DNA from 2 places in the Eubacterium sp. 1001713B170207_170306_E7 genome. Region 2 is predicted to be linked to the other one. Evidence: predicted binding sites of a transcription regulator. Region 2 holds the regulator's gene; the other holds the start of a gene.
What was found. The regulator NrdR, encoded in region 2, represses ribonucleotide reductase genes. The targets are predictions, from matches to a motif close to CACNANATNTNGTG.

Region 1 (9,964 bases), on a different contig from region 2:
TCGGATATATGTCACTATTGAAGTGGTAGTGGTTCCGTGTCTTGTAAATAAAATTCTCTATAATTTTCACTGCCGATATCTTCAGAAGGTTTTTGGGTTCCTTTTTGATAATGAACTTCTACGGCTTTTACACTTGCTATTCCTGTATCGTCTTTATGTGTGCACTTCACTTTTACAGTTTGTCCCGGTTCCACAATTGATGGGTCAAGCGGGTATGTAGTCCCAATTATATTACCATCTTTGTCTAACTCGTTAAGAATTACACATATAGTGTTTACAGGGCTATCTGTATTATTTTTCATGGTAAAAGAGGTATTCCAATAACCAAAAGTATCATGGCTTATAACTTCTTGTCCAACTAATTCAATGTTCTGCATTTCTTTTGTTTTAGCAGTAGGGTTACTATTTCCACAACCCGCTAGAAAGAAAACACTAGTAATTACAACTAATAATACAATAGTTTTCTTTTTCATTTCTTTACTCCGTTTCATATTTTTTATTAAACTCTTCCTTTTTTTTATCATATTCTTCACTTTGCCTATTTAGCTCGTCATATTCTTTTTTCAGTTGGTTATACTATGCTTCTTCTTCGGCTGTTATTGCTTCGCCACGATTTATCTTATCCTCTAATTCCTTTATACATGTCTCATATTTTTCGCCTAGCGCTTTATATTTTTCGAATAGTTCTTTAGATTCTTTAGCTATATTGCTACTTTCTACCGCTTTATCTATAGTAGCTTTATTGGCGGCAATAGATTGCGCGTTTTGTTTTTGCCCAAACTCTTTAGCGCCAAACATAATACCAAATACAACTAAAACAACTAAAATAACAATAGCAATTGTTTTCTTTTTGCTTGCTTCCATTTCTTTTTCCTCCTGTTATCTTTTAAAACATTTTAACATGTTTTAAATTGATTGTACAGTAAAGTAGACTTTAAAGTTAGTTAATAGACATATAAAATAAGGCGCTTATCTTGAATGTGAGTTAAACTAAATCAAAAGTGAGGTTATGCCATGATAACACCGGGAATTAGAATAAAGGAACTACGAGAGCAAGCGGGATATACTCAAAATGAGATTGCAAAAAAGCTTAATTTATCACGGTCAAATATATCACAATGGGAATCTGGCTTAAGCGTCCCAACATTAAAAAACGCGCTACAGCTCAAAGAACTTTACGGTGTCTCTCTAGATTACCTAATGGGGTTGGAATCTAAAGAGACAATAGATATCTCTGACCTATCTAATAATGAAAAAGAAGTTATATTAAGAATGTTAAAGTGTTTAAAAGACAAAGAAAACAATTGATAAAAAGTGAGTCTTACAAAATAGATTTAAATCAAGATAAAAAATAGTATCTCATACCTAAATTAAAAGCTACCTTATCAAAATTATTGTATAGGGTAGCTTTTTGATTACAAGTGAATTGTGAGTAAATTAATTTTCTAACAGGTTTTCTAATTTTCTAACAAAAAATCTAACAAAATACTTAAAAACAGCGAGCAAGAAATTTCGCCTTTTTAAAAAAAGAAATCGCTAAAACCGTTTATTTAAGCGGCTTCCAGTGCTTTTTGTTGTTTTTTAATGTTTCCACATGATTCTTAATGTTTTTGACGTGATAGAATTTTGTAATACTATCATAATAAGAAGGAAAAATCCATCAATAATCGCTGTAAAGGGTATCAGGTTATAAGACGCAGGAAATTAAGCTTCTGCTACAGGGGTTGGGTTAAAAGGAATATTTAAGCCAGGTAATAAAAAAGGGCAAAAGCTTTCGCTTCTGTCCCTCAGATTTACAGCGTGTTTATGGCAGCTTCGAGGCGGGAAAAGGCCTTTTCCAGGGTCGCTTTTGGACAGGCGATATTAAAGCGTTCAAAGCCTTCGCCCTCTGGGCCGAACATGGCGCCCCGGTCCAGCCACAGCCTGGCCTTGTTGACCATCAGGTCCTCCAGCGCATCCTCAGACAGGCCAAGCGCTTTGAAATCGAGCCATACAAGATAGGTCCCCTCCGGTTCGACAAGTTTTACCTGCGGTAAATTTTCCCTCAGGAAATCACGGATAAAGGCTAAATTCGCAGTGAGATACCGCTTCAGGGCTTCCAGCCATTCTGCGCCGTGGGCATAGGCGGCCTGGCAGGCAACCAGGCCCATAAGGCCCACCTGGCTGAAGCCGGAGCGCTCCATTTCGGCCTTAAAGGCGTGGCGCAGTGTGCGGTTGGGTATAAAAATATTGGAGGCCTGAAGCCCGGCCAGATTAAAGGTTTTGCTGGGAGCTGTGCAGGTCAGGCTGATGTCGGCAAACTCAGGCTTAATGCTGGCAAAAATGGTGTGGGTCTGTCCTTCATATACAAAATCCGCATGGATTTCGTCTGAGACAATGGTCACATGATGGGCAAGGCAGATATCTCCCATGCGCCTCAGCTCGTCTTTTGTCCAGACGCGGCCAACAGGATTATGTGGGCTGCAGAGAATAAAAAGCCTGACGTCATTGTCGATAATCTTCTGCTCAAAATCTTCAAAATCAATGGTATAACGGCCATCGCTGTAAACCAGCGGACTGTTTACCAATTGCCGTTCATTAACCTCAATACAACGTGTAAAGGGATAGTAGACTGGCCGCTGGATCAGTACTGCGTCACCCTTTTCGGTCAGGCCGCGCACAGCCGTAGCGATGGCGTAGACAACGCCAGGGGTTTTGACCAGCCAGGAGGCCTCCGGCTCCCAGCCAAAACGGCTGCTGTACCAGGTATGCAGCGTGTCGAAGTAATCAGACTTTACATCGGAATAACCATAAATGCCGTGGGCGCTGGCTTTGACCAGAGCGTCGGCGACGGGCTGGGGCGTCTTGAAATCCATATCGGCTACCCACAGAGGAAGGATATCCTCAGGCATGCCCCGCTCCGTGGCAAAATCATACTTGATGGAGCCGGTGTTTCTCCGGTCCACGATTTCATCAAAATTATAAGACATAACTTCCTCCTATTTCAGTGCCTGATCGAGATCGGCAATGAGATCATTAATATCTTCCAGCCCCACAGACAAACGCAGCAGACAATCGTCAATACCGAGGGATTTCCGGATGTCTTCAGGCACGTCGGCATGGGTCTGAAGCATCGGATAGGTGATCAGAGATTCAACGCCGCCCAGGCTTTCGGCATACAGAATGAGGGAAACGCGTTCCAGCACGTTTACCGCTGTCTGGGGCGAATCAACCTTAAAGGAAATCATTGCGCCGAAGCCTCTGGCCTGCTTTTGGGAAAGCGCGTAGTCCGGGTGGTCCGGAAGACCAACATAAAAGACTTTCTTAATCCGGGCGTGGTGTGAGAGCCACTCAGATAATTCTAACGCATTTTGCTGCTGTCTGTCCATACGTATGGCTAAAGTTTTTATACCCCGAAGCACTAGCCAGCTGTCAAAAGGAGAAAGACAGGCGCCTGTGGTTCCGTAAATAAAGCGGAGGCGCTGGGATAAAGCTTCATTTCCGGTAACAAGGAAGCCGGCAAGTGTATCGTTATGTCCAGATAAGTACTTTGTGCCGCTGTGCACGACCACATCTGCGCCAAGCACCAGCGGGTTTAAATAACAGGGGGTCAGAAAGGTATTGTCCATCAGCAGTAAAAGGCCGTGAGCCTTTGCGATTTCGGCCATTGCTTTTATATCGGTCACCTTCATCATGGGATTGGTCGGTGTTTCGATGAAAACAGCCCGGGTGGAGGTCGTGACAGCGCTTTTAACCGCCGCGGGTTCCGAAGTGTTCACAGGGGTGAAGAGCAGCCCGTGGTTAGAGGAAATGCTGTTAAACAGCCGGTGTGAGCCGCCGTAGAGGTCATCGGAGATAATGATGTGGTCGCCGCTTTTAAACAGCTCGAAAAGGGCCGTAATGGCGGCCATGCCGGAAGAAAAGGCCAGGGCGTCGGTCCCGCGCTCCAGATTGGCGAGGGTTTCTTCAAGGTGCTCCCGGGTCGGGTTTTGAATGCGCGAATAGTCGTAGCCGGTGCTCTGCCCGACGCCAGGGTGGGCAAAGGTGGCGTTTTGAAAAATAGGGACAGAAACGGCGCCGGTATCGTTGTGATAAACGTTAGAACCGTGAATACAGAGGGTATTAATGTTCATAGGGAAATCTGCTTTATAAATGATATAAGACATAGCGGGTAAATATGTTTTTATAATCATAGTATGAAAAGGCTGAAAAGTCAATGACTTTTTAAAACATATATGAAAAATATGAATTATTTTTTAAAAGCGCTTGACAGAAGTGGAATCCAGGCATATAATAAAAGCATAGTAATCATATATGAAAAACATAAAATAAAATAAAGTTAAACGGAGGAAAACAAAATGGCTAAAATTTATAAGAGTCTAACGGAATTAATCGGAAGAACCCCCCTTCTGGAGCTCAGCAATTATGAAAAGAAAAATGCGCTGGACGCCACAGTGCTGGCGAAGCTCGAATACTTTAATCCAGCGGGAAGCGTAAAGGACCGTATTGCAAAGGCGATGATTGATGACGCTGAAGCAAAGGGACTGCTGAAGGAAGGCTCCGTTATTATTGAACCGACAAGCGGCAATACCGGGATTGGCCTGGCAAGCGTCGCCGCTGCCAGAGGCTACCGTGTGATCCTGACAATGCCTGAAACCATGAGTGTGGAACGCAGAAAGCTCTTAAAAGCCTACGGGGCAGAGCTGGTGCTGACCGACGGCGCGGCTGGCATGAAGGGCGCTATGGCAAAGGCTGAAGCGCTGGCAAAGGAAACTCCCGGCGCCTTTATTCCGGGACAGTTTGTTAATCCTGCGAACCCGGCAGTCCACCGGGCGACAACCGGCCCTGAAATCTGGGAAGATACAGATGGAAAAGTGGATTATTTCGTAGCGGGCATCGGTACAGGCGGCACCATTACCGGGGTAGGTGAATACCTGAAATCTAAAAATCCGGATTTAAAGGTCATCGCTGTGGAACCAACGGGGTCCCCGGTGCTGTCAGAAGGAAAGGCCGGTCCGCATAAGATTCAGGGGATCGGTGCAGGCTTTGTACCGGATACACTGAACACAGGTGTCTATGATGAAATCATCCGGGTCGATAATGAGGACGCTTTTGCCACAGGGCGTGAGATAGCAAGGGAGGAAGGCCTGCTGGTCGGTATTTCTTCGAGTGCGGCCCTCTGGGCGGCGGCGCAGCTTGCAAAGCGTCCTGAAAATAAAGGAAAGAATATTGTTGTTCTGCTGCCGGATACGGGAGAACGTTACCTGTCAACCGCTCTGTTTGAAGAATAATCTGAAATAAAAAAACAGGTGTGTACCAAAAATGCGTACACACCTGTTTTTTAATGCCGTAATTCAATAACACGCTGGTTGCGGCTTCCGCGAAAGGGAAGGGTCAGATCGCGCTTTTCAAACTGGAACGGCCCGTCGATGAGCAGGTCCGTTTCCCGGAGCAGCGCGTCGATGCCTTTATCCTTCATGGCTTTCAGCTTTTCAAGCGTATAGCCTGTGTAGGTTACCACATCCAGCCCGTTGCTGTGGAGCTTCTGAGCCAGATCGGCCAGAGGTGCTGGCTGCAAAAAAGGTTCTCCGCCGCTGAAGGTAACGCCCTGGAGCAGCGGATTCTCCATTATTTGTGAGAACAGCATTTCTGTTTCCACAAAAGTGCCTCCTGTCCTCTGATGTGTCTGGGGATTATGGCAGCCAGGGCAGCGGTGCGGGCAGCCCTGGGTAAAAATAACGAAACGGAGCCCTGGACCGTCGACAATGGATTCCTGGATACAGTTATTGATTTGCAGAAATGCCATGCTTCACCCTCGCTTTCTCCTCGGCCCGCTTCGCGTTGTTCCAGCGGTCCGTGGTGCCTACCAGGTAGCCGGTGATACGGCGGATACGCTCAAAATCAGGGTTTCCGTCCCCCTCGTGCCGGTGGCAGTTTGGACATTCCTCGCCGATGATGCCGTTGTAGCCGCAAACCGGGTCGCGGTCCACGGGATGGTTGATGGAGCCATAGCCAATACCGGCTTCCTTCATGCAGCGGACAATTTTTTCAAAGGCCGAAAGGTTCGCGCTGGCGTTTCCGTCCAGCTCGACATAGCTGATGTGTCCGGCGTTGGTGTACTCATGATAGGGCGCCTCCAGCTGGATTTTCTGATAGGCCTGAATGGGATAATAGACCGGAACATGGAAGGAGTTGGTATAGAACTCCCGGTCGGTAACGCCGGGCACAGTCCCGAACTTTTCGCGGTCAATGGCGACAAAACGGCCGCTCAGTCCTTCAGCCGGTGTGGCGAGCAGGGTAAAGTTCAAGCCGGTCTTTTCGGATTCGCTGTCCATCATACGGCGCATATGTCCAATTATCTGAAGTCCGAGGGCCTGGCTCTCTGCGCTTTCGCCGTGGTGCATGCCAGTAAGGGCCTTGAGCGTCTCGGCGAGTCCGATGAAGCCGACGCTGAGGGTCCCGTGCTTTAAAACATCCTCGACCCGGTCGTCCCGGCCAAGGGTTTCCGAGTTGATCCAAACCCCCTGTCCCATCAGGAAGGGATAATTTCTGCCGCGCTTGGCGGCCTGTATTTTAAAGCGGTGCAGCAGCTGGGTCGTAACCAGAGCGAGGCGCTCATCCAGAAGCTTATAGAAGGTATCGAGGCTTCTCTCAGACTCCAGGGCAATCCTGGGTAAATTGATGGAGGTAAAGCTCAAGTTGCCCCGTCCGCAGGTGATTTCATTTTCAGGGTCGAAATGATTGCCCATAACCCGGGTACGGCAGCCCATGTAAGCCACCTCTGTATTATAATCGCCTTCTTTGTAATACTGCAGGTTAAATGGAGCATCCAAAAAGCTGAAGTTTGGGAAAAGACGCATGGAGGAGGTTTCGATGGCCAGCTTAAAAAGATCGTAATTGGGATCGGCCTCGTTATAGTTGACGCCCTCCTTTACCTTGAAAATCTGAACCGGAAAAATGGGGGTCTCTCCATTGCCCAGTCCGGACATTGTGGCTTTCAGCAGATTTCTGACCACCATACGTCCCTCGGCGGAGGTGTCGGTTCCGTAATTTACAGAGGAGAAGGGAACCTGTGCGCCGGCCCGGGAGTTCATGGTATTCAGATTATGAATAAAGGCCTCCATTGCCTGATAGGTGGCTTCCTCAGCCTCGCGCAGGGCGGTCTGACAGGCTAGCTTGTGTATTTTTTCAATGATCGGGGCATCAAAAGAAGACCCGGTAAAAAATGCGGCCAGCTCCCGGCCAAAGGCCTCCTGGGTATCCATGGTGACCGGAGCGCCGATTTTTTCAAAGGCAGAGGCGGCCATATCGGCAACGGCTTCGCGGTCGTGGCCAGAGCAGACGCTGAGGTCGTTAATCAGGGCCTTGCGGTACAGCTTGCTGAAGGTTTTGACAATGCCTGGCGCCATGGCGTAGTCGAAGTTTGGAATGCTCTGTCCGCCGTGCATTTCATTCTGGTTTGCCTGAATGGCAATGCAGGCCAGGGCAGAGTAGCTGCGGATGTCATTTGGCTCGCGCAGATAGCCGTGCCCCGTTGAGAAACCGTCCTTAAAGAGCTTGATCAGGTCAATCTGACAGCAGGTTTCTGTCAGCATATAGAAGTCTTTATCGTGAATATGAATATCACCGGAGGTGTGCGCATCCGCGATTTCCCGCGGGAGAATATAATGATCAATAAAATATTTTGACCCCTCAGAACCATATTTGAGCATGGTTCCCATTGCCGTATCCGAGTCGATATTGGCGTTTTCCCGTTTCAGGTCCGCGTCCTCAGCGTAGCGGAAGGTTAAATCCTTATAGATTTCCATCAAATCGCTCTCAGCCTGACGCGTTTTAGCGTGCTCGGCGCGGTACAGAATATAGGCCTTGGCGGTTTTGGCGTAATCAGCCTTGATCAGCGTCTCCTCCACAATATCCTGTATCTGCTCCACCGACGGGCGGCCCAAAGGCTCAGCCGCTGTGGTAACCACATTGGTCAGAAACTCAATGTGCTTTTCGGTCATGGATTCGCCGCTTACAGAGATGTTGGCCTTATAAATGGCATTGCTGATTTTATGAGGGTCGAAAGGCGCCACAGACCCGTTTCTTTTTATAATAGTGTCGATCATTACATCATTCCTCCGGATGCTTAGTTAGTGTAGGTTACATCAAAAATCATACTATATATTGTGTCCTCTGTCAATTTGTGGACAATATTTTGTGAAAATGATTAAAATGAGGGAATGAGGGGGCTGAGGCCTGTGGATAAAAAATGTGCACAAAAATTTTTAATGAATAAGCATAAAAGAGAACAAAATTTTACAGATGAAAAATGCTGTCAGACATAAAAAGCGGTACACGCCGTTTCAGCGTGTACCGCTACATTTTTGTTTTTAGCAAGCTTAAAACCGGGGCTCCGTGCCCGGGCTAATCGTTCTTTGTATCAGATGCTTCCTTCCTGACAAGCAGCATGGTAACCGCGCAGAGCAAGGTCAGGCAGAGAGCCGCTGCGGCGGGTAATCCGTCCTTTACGTTGTTCTTTATAATGCCGGTGTCAACATTTTCGGAGACAGGGGTGGTACCGTTCAGATAACTGGAAACCGTCTTTAAGGCGTTTCCCATTTCCTGGAGGTAAAGGGTTGATTCAGACTTCAGGCTTTCCATGGTGCCGGTTTTAACATTTTCACCCGGGCTTGAAACAATGGGGACTGCAGATTCTTTTTCGGCAGACACTTTTGGGGCCGATGTCGGCACTGCTGCCGCCTGATCACTGCTGTGTTCCACGTCACTCTGCGTAACGACGGGATTTCCGTTTTGATCAAGGGTGACCCGGATGGCGTTGGAATCGCCGGTGATACTGCCATTTTTGGCCTCAAGCTGGAAAACATAGCTGTGACCGGCTTCCAGTCCGGCAAGACTGTACTGGTTGGAGGCCGCTGTCGTCAGCTTTTCTGCCGGCCAGATTTCCCATGTGCCGCTGCTATCCCTTTCCACCCAAAGTGTTGGGGTGCCAAAGCTTTGGATTGGCTGGTGGAAACGGAGGAGCAGGCTGTAGCTCCCGGTGTCTTGACTTACGGGAGCATCGTAATAAATAAATGGCTTTTCGGGATCAATGACAACGAGCTGTTGGCTCTGGCCTTCCAGCAGAGCAGAAGCGCCGGCCGGGGTAAAGCTGCCGGGACAGAGCTCGTAGCCGAGCGAATAAATACCGGCCTTTGTGATATCGGCTGTGTCTGTGTTCCAGCAGACCGGCAGCAATGGAGTGTAACGAACATCGCCGCTGGCCTTGTTTGTGATTTTAAAGCCCATACGGTCAGGTAGACCGTTCAGAGCATTCAGCTCTGTGTAATAATACCCTGTGTTTTTGGGGACAATGTTGGTATCTGCCACGACTGCACTTTCTATCTCCGGGGAGGCCACGCTTGTGTTCAAAAACACCTCAGGGGCGTCGGCGGCAGTGGCTCCGGTTCCTTCGGCAGTAATCTCACTGAAAAAGGCATCCAGAGTGCCGTTTGTATGAATGGCGGTACTGCAGCTGCCAGTGGCCTTAACGACAGTTGTGTCAAGGCTCAGATCGGCTGAGTCCGAAGCGCTGATGCCAGAGGCGTTGGCGCCGGCCGCTTCAATTCTTGAAGCTTCGGCCGACAGGCTGCTGTTTCCGGTGATTTTGACCGCCGCGCTGTTTTCCGCGGCAGCGGACAGGGCAGTGTGGCTGAGCTGAAGGCCCGCGCCGTTTTCGAGCGAGATCAAAGTGTGCTGCCCGTTGATCGTTATATTTTTAAAAGACCAGTCGTTTTGGATATAGAGCGTATTCCCGCCGAGTTCCAGGGTAATGTTGCTGTCGGGCTCAAAGCCTCCGATGCTGCTGTCTGTTCCGAGAATAATATCCTTTGTAACGTGGATTGTGCCTCCGGTTTCGTTAAGCGCACTGACTGCGGAGGTTAGGGTTTCGGCGCTGTCGGCCGTATTTTCAGGTGCCTGGGCCCCTACCGGTACAGCGGTAAAG
Region 2 (9,964 bases):
GCCCGCGTGATTACAGACAACGGCGGCGGTATCCTGATCCACGACGCGGAGCTGACACAGAGCCTGCTGGCTGAGACCATCCCGGCGCTGCTCCGGGACGAGAAGGGGCTTGAGAAAATGCGGAGGGCCACAAAAGAGCGGGCAATACTGGATGCAGGCGACCGGATTTGCGCTGAAGCTTTGAAGCTGATCAAATAAATTGAATAAAAACAAATAAAAAGGGTGACAAAAACCGGTAAATGGTGATAAAATGGATGAAAAGCTGCAAAGACGTAAAAAATTAAAAAAAAATAAAAGGAAAAGACTGCTAAAATATGTTACACTATTAGTGGTTGCTGTTTCTATTTTATTTGTCTTTGTTTTTGTCATGGCACGCGCCATTTCCGCCGGTGTGTTTAACATCAAGCATATTGAAGTAATTGGAAATGAAGTTGTCGATAGCGAAACAATTGTAGAAACTTCGGGAATCAATGAAGGTGAAAGCATTTTTTGGGTAGATTTAAACAAGGCTCACTATAATATTGAGGAACTCATAAATGTTGAGAAGCTGGAGATAACAAAAGTAATGCCGGACAAGATTGTCATCAAGGTCAAGGAAGCGCCGGCCATCTGCGCGGTCAACTATGACAGCAAGATCAATTACATCAACCGTGAGGGGCTTCTGGTAGAGCGCAGTGAGTATCTCCGCAAGACGGATATTCCCATTGTCACAGGCTTCACGGATATTACCATTGACAAAATCGGGCAGCCGGTCACCTTCAGTCCAGACTGGAAGTTTGACACAGTCATGGAGATTCTGAAGACCTTCCAGAACGATGGAAACCTTACGAAGGTTTCGGAAGTGGGTATTACGGAAAACAATACCTATCGGATCATTACAAAAAATAACGTGGTGATGACAGTGTCGGATCTGGATAACTTTAAGGGCTCTTACGATTATATCAATACGGTTTTTTCCGAAAACAAGAGCAATCTGGACATCAATCTGACGACTGGCGGCAACAAACCGATTCTGAAACCAAGATAAACTGAGGTGAAGGCTTGAAGCGAAAAGGCAGTTTGGCCATTGCGTTAATATGTATTTTTGTGGGGGTATTGATCATCCTTCAAATGAAGACAGTGGACCAGCTGGGCGGAACGGTCGATTCCGAGCGCGCCGGTGATCTGGCTGCTGAAGTGAAGGCCCTCGAAAACAAAAATGACGAGCTGAACAACCAGCTCGAAGACCTCGAGAACCAGCTGGCTAATTATGAATCCAACGCCGCTGGAACCGATGATGTCATAAAGAAAAAACAGCAGGAGCTGGAAAAGGAGCGGGTGCTGGCAGGTGTAACGGATGTGACGGGTTCAGGCCTGGTCATCACCATTGATACCGACAGCACAGATTATGACGCCTCCCTTTATTCCAAAAGCTCCGACCTGCTGCTCTCACTGGTAAATGAGCTGAACGCAGCGGGGGCTGAGGCCATTTCCATCAATGGCGAACGATTGATTAATACCTCGGAGATCCGCCAGGCGGGCTCCTATATTAATATAAACCGTAACAAATACGGTGCACCCTTTGAGGTGAAAGTCATTGGCAATTCCCAGGACCTGTCCGCTGCCATCAAAATGCGGGCCGGTGTTGTGGATGTCATGCAGTCCAATAAGCTGAAGGTTTCTATTTCACAGGAGGACAATGTTCTGGTAAAGGCCTACAGCGGAGTGATTGACTTTAAGTATGCAACGCCGGTCTCAGGCAGTGGGGCCGATGAATAGCGGTGGGCTATGAAGAGTATGAATGAAAAAACCATGAACTGGATACTGGTTTCGGTCTTTCTGGTGGTTGGCATCGGAATGGCCCTGATCGTGAAGGAGATTGGTTCCAAGGATATCCCGGCGCAGCGTACCTTTGTCAACGCGAAGACCTTATACAACCAGGAGCTTGAGGAGGATAACCTCAAGGTGAAAAATGAAGAGCTCAGCAAAAAACTGGAGGCTGAGCAGAAACGGCTCGAAACCTACGAGGAGGCCCAGAGGGCCATCGCGGATGACGGGTCTGTGGTCGACACTGTCGGCCAGTATCTGGACTCAGAGCTCGAAAACTATCAAATGGCAGACGGCTCTGTCGCCATTCAGGGGCCCGGTATTGTCATCACGCTGGAAGACAGCGAGAAGGCCATCGAGCCCGGTGAGAACCCCAATAAATACCTGGTGCACAACTCAGATGTGCTGGCCGTCATCAACGAACTGAAGGCCGCCGGTGCAGAGGGGATCCAGCTCAATAAAATGCGCGTCACCAGCAGCAGCAACATCGACTGCGGCGGTGCGGTTATCAATGTGGATGATGAGATATCCTCTCCGCCATTTGTGATTGAGGCCATTGGAGACCCGGAATCCATGTATATTTACTTAAATTCTGATGAAAGTGTTATTCAACTGTTGAAATATTGGGAAATAAAGGTTAATATAGAAAAGTCAGAATATTTACGACTCAACAAAAGTAACAAAAAGTAATAAACTGTAATTTGATTTTTTGCAGAGAAACGAGGACAACGATGCTATATCCATTAATAGGGCTGCTCGCAGGACTTTTAATCGGTGTTGTTTTGCCTTTTGAAATACCGCTGGCATATTCATCCTATCTCTCGATCGCGATACTCGCTTCGCTGAACTCAGTATTTGGCGGCATCCAGGCTGACCTGGAAGGAAAATTCGACCAAAAGCTGTTTATCACCGGGTTTTTTGGCAACACCATTCTGGCGGCGCTGCTGACCTATATCGGTGACCGGGTAGGGATTCCAATATATTACGCAGCAATCTTTTATTTTGGAACCAGCCTGTTTTCAAGCTTTGCGAAGATCCGGCGCTATTATTTCCGCTCCGGCAGCAAAGAATCAGATCCTAAAGCGATTTCAAAGGAACAGAAGCATGGCCATTCAACCGGCCATAAGGCTGAGCCTATAGAAATAATACATTCCACGACCGATGATTTGGACGAGACAGAGGACTATGAGGAAGAAGACTACGAAGCTGTCGAGCTTGACAAGGACGGCTACCGCGGAGACGCTTCCGACGAGGATGAAGTTTTTGAAGATGATGAAGAACTGGATGAAGAAAAAAAAAATGATGATAAAAAACAAACTAAGAGTTTCTTACGTGAAATAGAGGAGGAAGAAAAGTGATTGAATTAGATGGCTACAATGATAATTTTGCGAGAATTCGTGTAATTGGTGTTGGCGGCGGCGGGAACAATGCCGTTAACCGCATGATCGAATCAGGTCTGAAGGGTGTTGACTTCATATCCATCAATACCGATAATCAGGCATTAGCCCTGACCCTGGCTGAAAAACGCCTTCAGATTGGTGAAAAGACCACTGGCGGTCTTGGTGCGGGCGGTAACCCTGAAATGGGACAGAAGTCTGCGGAAGAAAGCCGTGATGCCATTGCAGATTTAATTCAGGAAACCGATCTGTTGTTTATCACTGCTGGTATGGGCGGCGGAACCGGTTCCGGTGCTGCGCCGATCATTGCAAAAATTGCCCGTGAAATGGGTATCCTGACCATTGGTGTTGTCACCAAACCATTTTCCTTTGAAGGCCGGGTACGTATGCGCAACGCTCAGATTGCCAGTGATTTCCTTCAGGACAATGTCGATGCGCTGGTAACCATTCCAAATGACCGCTTATTAAGAATGGCCGATAAGACCACTTCCTTAAGAGATGCCTTCAAGCTGGCTGATGATGTATTATTACAGGGTGTCAAGAGTATTTCGGACCTGATCTCTATGCCGGGTCTTGTAAGCCTTGACTTTGCCGACGTTAAGACCATCATGAAGGATGCCGGTCTGGCTCACATGGGTGTTGGCCGCGCTTCCGGTGAAAACCGTGCCGAAGAAGCGGCAAAAGAAGCCATCTTAAGCCCGTTGCTGGAAACCGAAATCGACGGCGCAACCGGCGTGCTCTTAAACATTACCGCAGGCGAAGACCTGTCACTCTTTGAAGTCGACAGAGCCGCTACCATTGCGAGAGAAGCCTCCGACGAGGACGCCAACGTAATCTTTGGTGCGACCATCGATGAAAGCTTTGGCGATGAAATTCAGATTACCGTTATCGCTACCGGATTTTTACCGGCAGAAGAAGTGGAAGCTAAAAAAGCTGCAATCCTGAACAGTGCCAATGCCACAGCTGCAAATACAGCCCCTAAGACTGAAACCAAAACCACCAGCGGCGCAGGTGAATTTGCGATTCCTGGTTTTTTAAGCAACGAAGACTAAGGTGTGTGAATGAAGTGTCCCTTTTGTGATTATGACGAAAGCAAAGTAGTTGATTCACGACCTGTTGAAGAAGGCACTATGATTCGTAGAAGGAGGGAATGTATCCGGTGTTCCAAAAGGTTTACGACCTATGAGCGCATTGAAAACATTCCCTTGATCGTTGTTAAAAAAGGCGGGCAGCGCGTCCCCTTTGATAAAAATAAAATTTTGAACGGGATGATCAAAGCCTGTGAAAAACGTCCGGTACCCATCGACAACATTCAGCGTGTGGTCGATTTAATGGAGAAGGAGCTTTATCAGGTTGAAGATAAAGAGGTGGAATCATCCTATATTGGAGAGCGTGTCATGGACGCGCTTAAGGATATCGATCAGGTGGCCTACGTTCGTTTTGCATCAGTTTATCGTGAGTTTAAGGATGTTGAATCCTTTATGGATGAACTGAACCGCCTTATGTCGGAACGCTGAAGGCGTGGAGTAGTGAATGAAATTTTTTGAAAAAACCATTGCGTCCAAGGAAATTTATCATGGCCGCATCTTAAATTTAAAGGTCGACGAAGTCGAGCTTCCGGATGGAGGGACCTCTTTCCGGGAACTGGTAGACCACAAGCAGGGGGTCGGTATTCTGCCTGTCAGAGGCAACCGGATAATATTCGTGCGCCAGTTTAGAAAGGCCATCGAAAAAGTTATCCTGGAAATACCGGCAGGTCTGGTTGAAGCGGGTGAAGATCCCAAAAAGGCAGCGGTACGGGAGCTGCAGGAAGAAATTGGCCTGAAGCCCCTGGATTTGCACTTTTTAGGAGAAATGTGGCCCTCACCGGGATTTACCAATGAAGTGACCACTTTATTTATGGCGTCTCAATTTGTAATTGAGCCGAGAAAACAGGATGATGATGAATTCATCGAAATTGTCGAAATGCCTATACGGACAGTTCAGATGCTTTACCTCAAAGGTAAATTTTCAGACGCAAAGACTGCCTGTGTTTTAGGTCGCTTTTTTTCTCTTATGTAAATAAAATCATCGAGGTGGTCTTTTATCATCTGTGTTGCACACAGGATAACAGATCACTTTTCTTATTATTTGTAGCAAAAAAATTAAAGCTTTTAAGGAGAAACTGAATGACAGAAAATTTTATCTTTTCCGGTCATGACACGGTGGCGCTGGCAAAGCAGTATGGCACACCGCTTTATGTGATGAGCGAAGATATTTTAAGAGCCAACATCAACCGCATTAAGGCGGCCTTTGAATCGGCCAATGCGGACTATGATGTGAACTATGCCGGTAAAACCTTTTTAAACATGGGAATGTGCCGGATTGTGGCAAGTGAGGGCATCTCTCTGGATGTGGCCTCAGGCGGGGAACTCTATACCGCTGTAAAAAGTGGTTTCAATCCTGCCCGGATCTGCTTTCACGGCAGCAACAAGAATCAGGCGGAGCTGGAGATGGCCCTTGGCTATAAGGTAGGCCGCATCGTGATCGACAGCGAATGGGAGCTGGAACGGCTGCGCCTTCTGACAGACGAGCTGGAACAGTCGGTCAAGGTGCTGTTTCGGGTATCACCAGGCATCGAGGCCCATACCCACGAGCTCATACAGACAGGAAAGATTGATTCCAAGTTTGGCCTGCCGCTGAGCCAGGCCCGTGAAATTATCGGCCGCACAAAGGACATGAGCTATGTGGAGGCTGTGGGGATCCACTGCCATATTGGCTCCCAGATTGCCGATGAAAAGCCTTTTTTACTGGCGTCAGAGGTTATGCTCGATCTTTATAAGGCATTGCTTTCTGATGGGCTGAATCTGACAGAGATCAACCTGGGCGGGGGTTTTGGCATCCCTTACCTGCCCGACGATCCCAGCTTTGACGTCACCAATTATATTCCTAAAATGGTGGATCATATGCGTGAGATGTCTGCACAGCGGGAGGTTCCCATGCCTAAAATTGTCGTGGAGCCTGGCCGTTCTCTTGCGGCGCCGGCAGGTATTACACTGTATACGGTCGGCACCGTCAAAGAGATTCCAGGTCTGAAAAAGTACGTGAGCGTGGATGGGGGCATGGCAGATAATCCGCGCCCGGCCCTTTATGGGGCAGACTACAATGCTGTAATCTGTAATAAGCCACAGGACGAAGCGTTGATGGAGGTGGTAACCGTCAGCGGCAAGGCCTGTGAGACCGATACCCTCATCAAGTCCATTAAGCTGGCGTCACCTCAGCCGGGTGATACGCTGGCAGTGCTTCATACCGGAGCTTATAATTATTCAATGGCCAGCAATTATAACCGTCTCAGAAGACCGGCTGTTGTCCTCTTAAAAGGGGACCGGTCCGAAATTCTGGTTGAACGTGAAAGCTTTGAAGACCTGGTCCGAAATGACCGGATTCCTTCCTGGTTAGAGGACTGATTATGTTTAGCGCGAGTTATTTTATCAACCTGCTGCTGAGCCTGCCGGGGATTCTGGTGGCCATTTCTTTCCATGAAATGGCCCACGGCTACGCGGCAGATGCAATGGGTGACCCGACCCCCAAGCTGGCAGGCCGCCTGACCGTCAACCCGCTTAAGCACATTGACCCCATTGGCTTTATCAGCATGCTGCTTTTCCGGTTTGGCTGGGCCAAGCCCGTGCCGGTCAACCCGAATAATTTTAAGAGCCACCGGAAGGGGATTATTGTTGTCAGCCTGGCGGGCTGCTTCACCAATCTTTTACTGGGATTTATTTCGCTCATTGCGATCTATGCGGTTTCGCCCTTTGCCAATGTGTACCTGCTCCAGATTCTGCAGTATATGTACCTGTACAACTTGATGTTCGCGGTCTTTAACCTCATTCCCATACCGCCCCTTGATGGCTCTCAGATTCTGGCCGAATTTCTGCCCTATAACGCGAAACAGAAATTCTACCAGTTCTCACGCTATGGGATGATTATCCTGCTGCTGCTGGTTGTGTTCAATGTATTCGGCCTGATTATCACCCCCATCATCAATGGGATCGATGGGTTGTTCAGAATGATACTAAACCCACTTTTTTTAATGCTTTGGTCATAAAATGAATAGTTATGAAGTCAGCTTAGAGAAATTTGAAGGTCCTCTGGACCTTCTCATTCATTTAATTCAAAAAAACAAAATTGATATTTACGATATTCCCATCGCGGAGATCACCAACCAGTATCTGGCCCATATCGAGAAGTGGCGTGAGCTCGATATGGAGGTTGCCAGTGAGTTTGTGGTCATGGCCTCCAAGCTTTTGGAAATCAAGTCCAGAATGCTTCTGCCAAGAGCAAAGGATGAGGAAGAGGACGAGGAAGACCTGAAAGAAAAACTGGTGCGCCAGCTCATTGAGTACAAAATCTTTAAAAATATCAGCACCTATCTGGAAGAACGTGAGTGCACCGAGCTTCACGCGGTCTACAAGGACCCGGAATACATACCGGTTATGAACCAGGACGCGGAGGTTGAGATCAACCCTGAGGATATTTTTAAGGCATACTCCAATATATTTTCCCTATACAACGATGAGATTGAGTTCAAGGACTTTTCTCAGGAGATTGTAAGGGAAGTTTTTACTGTGGAGGAAAAAATAGAATACATCGAGGGCCAGTTTGAGCTCAATCGTTCCGGCGAGCTTCATTTTTCAGAGCTGTTCAGAAAAAAAGTGAGCCGGGGTGAGGTTGTGGTCACCTTTCTGGCGCTTTTGGAAATGTATAAAATTAACAACATACGGCTTTTTCAGAACCGTGTATTTCAGGAAATTATCATCAGACAGAGGACAGAGGAATAAATGCAGGAACTTTCAAAAAGCAATAAAAAGCGTTTAAAGGGAATCATCGAGGGCATTCTGTTTGCCGCCGGCGAGCCCGTCGCGCTGCGTGAGCTTGAAAAGGCGATGGAGCTGGATGGGAACACCATTCAGGAGCTTATGTCAGAGCTGGAAAAGGACTACGGCGGCGTGGAAAGGGGCCTGCGTCTGGTACAGGTGAACAAAACCTGGCAGCTGTCCACAAAGCCCGAGCATTACGATTTTATTAAGCAGGTGCTGGGGCAGCAGGAGGCTTCAGGCCTGTCCAAGGCGGCTCTGGAGACCCTTTCCATTATCGCCTACCGCCAGCCGATCACCCGTATTGACATTGACAACCTGAGAGGGGTCAGCTCCAACAGCTCGGTTCAGCGTCTCCTTGACCGGGGACTGATCAAGGAGGCGGGCCGGATGGAGGCGCCGGGCCGCCCGATTCTCTATAAAACAACACCCGCCTTCTTAAAGACCGTCCAATTGAAGCGTATCGAGGATTTGCCGGACTTTAAACAGTTTGCCGAGGGTGAACAGCAGAAATTTGAGATCGCCGCTTCTACGGCAGAAAATATGGAAATTAACACAGTTGAGGAAATGAATTGAGATTACAGAAATATATGGCCCAGTGCGGCGTTGCCTCAAGGCGTAAATCAGAGGAGCTCATTGCCGCCGGCAGAGTGTGTGTCAACGGTGAGACCGTGCTGACCCCTGGTTTTCAGGTAAACCCAGGCGTTGATACGGTTACGGTAAACGGCAAAGCCATTGCCGAGGATCAGAAAATTTATGTGCTGCTGAATAAGCCCAAGGGCGTGGTATCCACCTCGGCAGACCGCCATGCGGATCAGACCGTCATGGACCTGCTGCCTGTCAGGGAGCGGCTGTTTACGGTGGGACGGCTGGATAAGGATACGGAGGGCCTGCTGATTTTAACCAATGATGGCGACCTGACCTTCCGTCTGACCCATCCCAGCCATGAGTTTGATAAGGTTTATGAGGGGCTTGTAAAGGGCATCCCCGCTGCGGATGAGCTGAGGCGTTTTGCCGAGGGGGTTGAGATCGAAGAAGACGACCACACCCTGCACACCACTGCGCCTGCCTCTGTGCAGGTTTTAAAGACCTACAGAAGCACAGCCCTGCTTCAAATGACCATTCACGAGGGAAGAAAACGGCAGATTCGCAAAATGTGCGCGGCCATTCACCATCCGGTCATTCACCTCAAGCGGGTCGCCATTGGCAGCATCACCTTAAAGGGATTGAAGGCTGGTGAATGGCGTTATCTTACAGAGGAAGAAATACGTTATCTGAGGGGAGAAAAAGATGATTAAGATTGTGATTCCTAAAAGCTTTGAGGTGGTCGCCCCGTATTTTAAGGCGCCAGAGCACAAGCGGAGCCTTTATATGACGGCCATGGATGGCGATGTACTTCTTGCCGTGGCCCGTTTTATGGTAAAAGGGGAGACGGCAGAGCTTTACGATATTATAAAGGTTGAGCCGGAGGTGCCCATGGCAGTACTGGATGGCCTGATCCGCACGACCCTGTTCCAGGCAGCCGAGCTGGGCTGTGAAGCCTGCCGGGTTTACAATGTGCCGGATGGACTGAAGTCCTACTTTGCGGGTCACCAGTTCAGGGACTGCGGCGACTACATCGGCCATGACGCTTATGTCAATGAGTTTTTTAAGCCATGCCCGGGGTGTGCCGGTGCCGTCGATTAATGATTTCAGGAGAGTGACCTTGCTGGCAGGGGCCATGATGGCCGGGCATTTACGGGAAGGGGATTCGGCCATCGACGCGACGGCCGGAACCGGCGCGGATACCTGTCTGCTGGCCCGGAGTGTCGGCGCATCTGGGAAGGTCTATGCCTTCGATATCCAGAAGGAAGCTCTGGAAGAAACAGAACAGCGCCTGTCGGCTGAGGGCTTAAGGGACCGTGTCCT

Region 1: a site for NrdR is predicted at 8,137-8,150, ahead of I2B62_RS11865 (anaerobic ribonucleoside triphosphate reductase). Genes of this name have one in related genera too.

The regions. Positions count from the first base shown of each region.
Region 1 is NZ_JADMVE010000004.1:257,276-267,239, reverse strand. It holds gene I2B62_RS11900 (FxLYD domain-containing protein) at 15-473, opposite strand; gene I2B62_RS11895 (hypothetical protein) at 577-864, opposite strand; gene I2B62_RS11890 (helix-turn-helix transcriptional regulator) at 1,015-1,308, shown strand; gene I2B62_RS11885 (MalY/PatB family protein) at 1,794-2,969, opposite strand; gene I2B62_RS11880 (PLP-dependent aspartate aminotransferase family protein) at 2,979-4,112, opposite strand; gene cysK (cysteine synthase A) at 4,338-5,270, shown strand; gene nrdG (anaerobic ribonucleoside-triphosphate reductase activating protein) at 5,321-5,785, opposite strand; gene I2B62_RS11865 (anaerobic ribonucleoside triphosphate reductase) at 5,763-8,087, opposite strand; gene I2B62_RS11860 (hypothetical protein) at 8,386-9,964, opposite strand, start outside.
Region 2 is NZ_JADMVE010000003.1:322,633-332,596, forward strand. It holds gene murG (undecaprenyldiphospho-muramoylpentapeptide beta-N-acetylglucosaminyltransferase) at 1-198, shown strand, start outside; gene I2B62_RS09505 (FtsQ-type POTRA domain-containing protein) at 251-1,027, shown strand; gene I2B62_RS09510 (DUF881 domain-containing protein) at 1,042-1,758, shown strand; gene I2B62_RS09515 (DUF881 domain-containing protein) at 1,777-2,496, shown strand; partial or broken gene I2B62_RS20515 (small basic family protein) at 2,538-2,849, shown strand; gene ftsZ (cell division protein FtsZ) at 3,161-4,255, shown strand; gene nrdR (transcriptional regulator NrdR) at 4,265-4,720, shown strand; gene I2B62_RS09535 (NUDIX hydrolase) at 4,737-5,264, shown strand; gene lysA (diaminopimelate decarboxylase) at 5,372-6,649, shown strand; gene I2B62_RS09545 (site-2 protease family protein) at 6,652-7,287, shown strand; gene I2B62_RS09550 (segregation/condensation protein A) at 7,289-8,020, shown strand; gene scpB (SMC-Scp complex subunit ScpB) at 8,021-8,632, shown strand; gene I2B62_RS09560 (pseudouridine synthase) at 8,629-9,354, shown strand; gene I2B62_RS09565 (hypothetical protein) at 9,347-9,742, shown strand; gene I2B62_RS09570 (class I SAM-dependent methyltransferase) at 9,696-9,964, shown strand, end outside.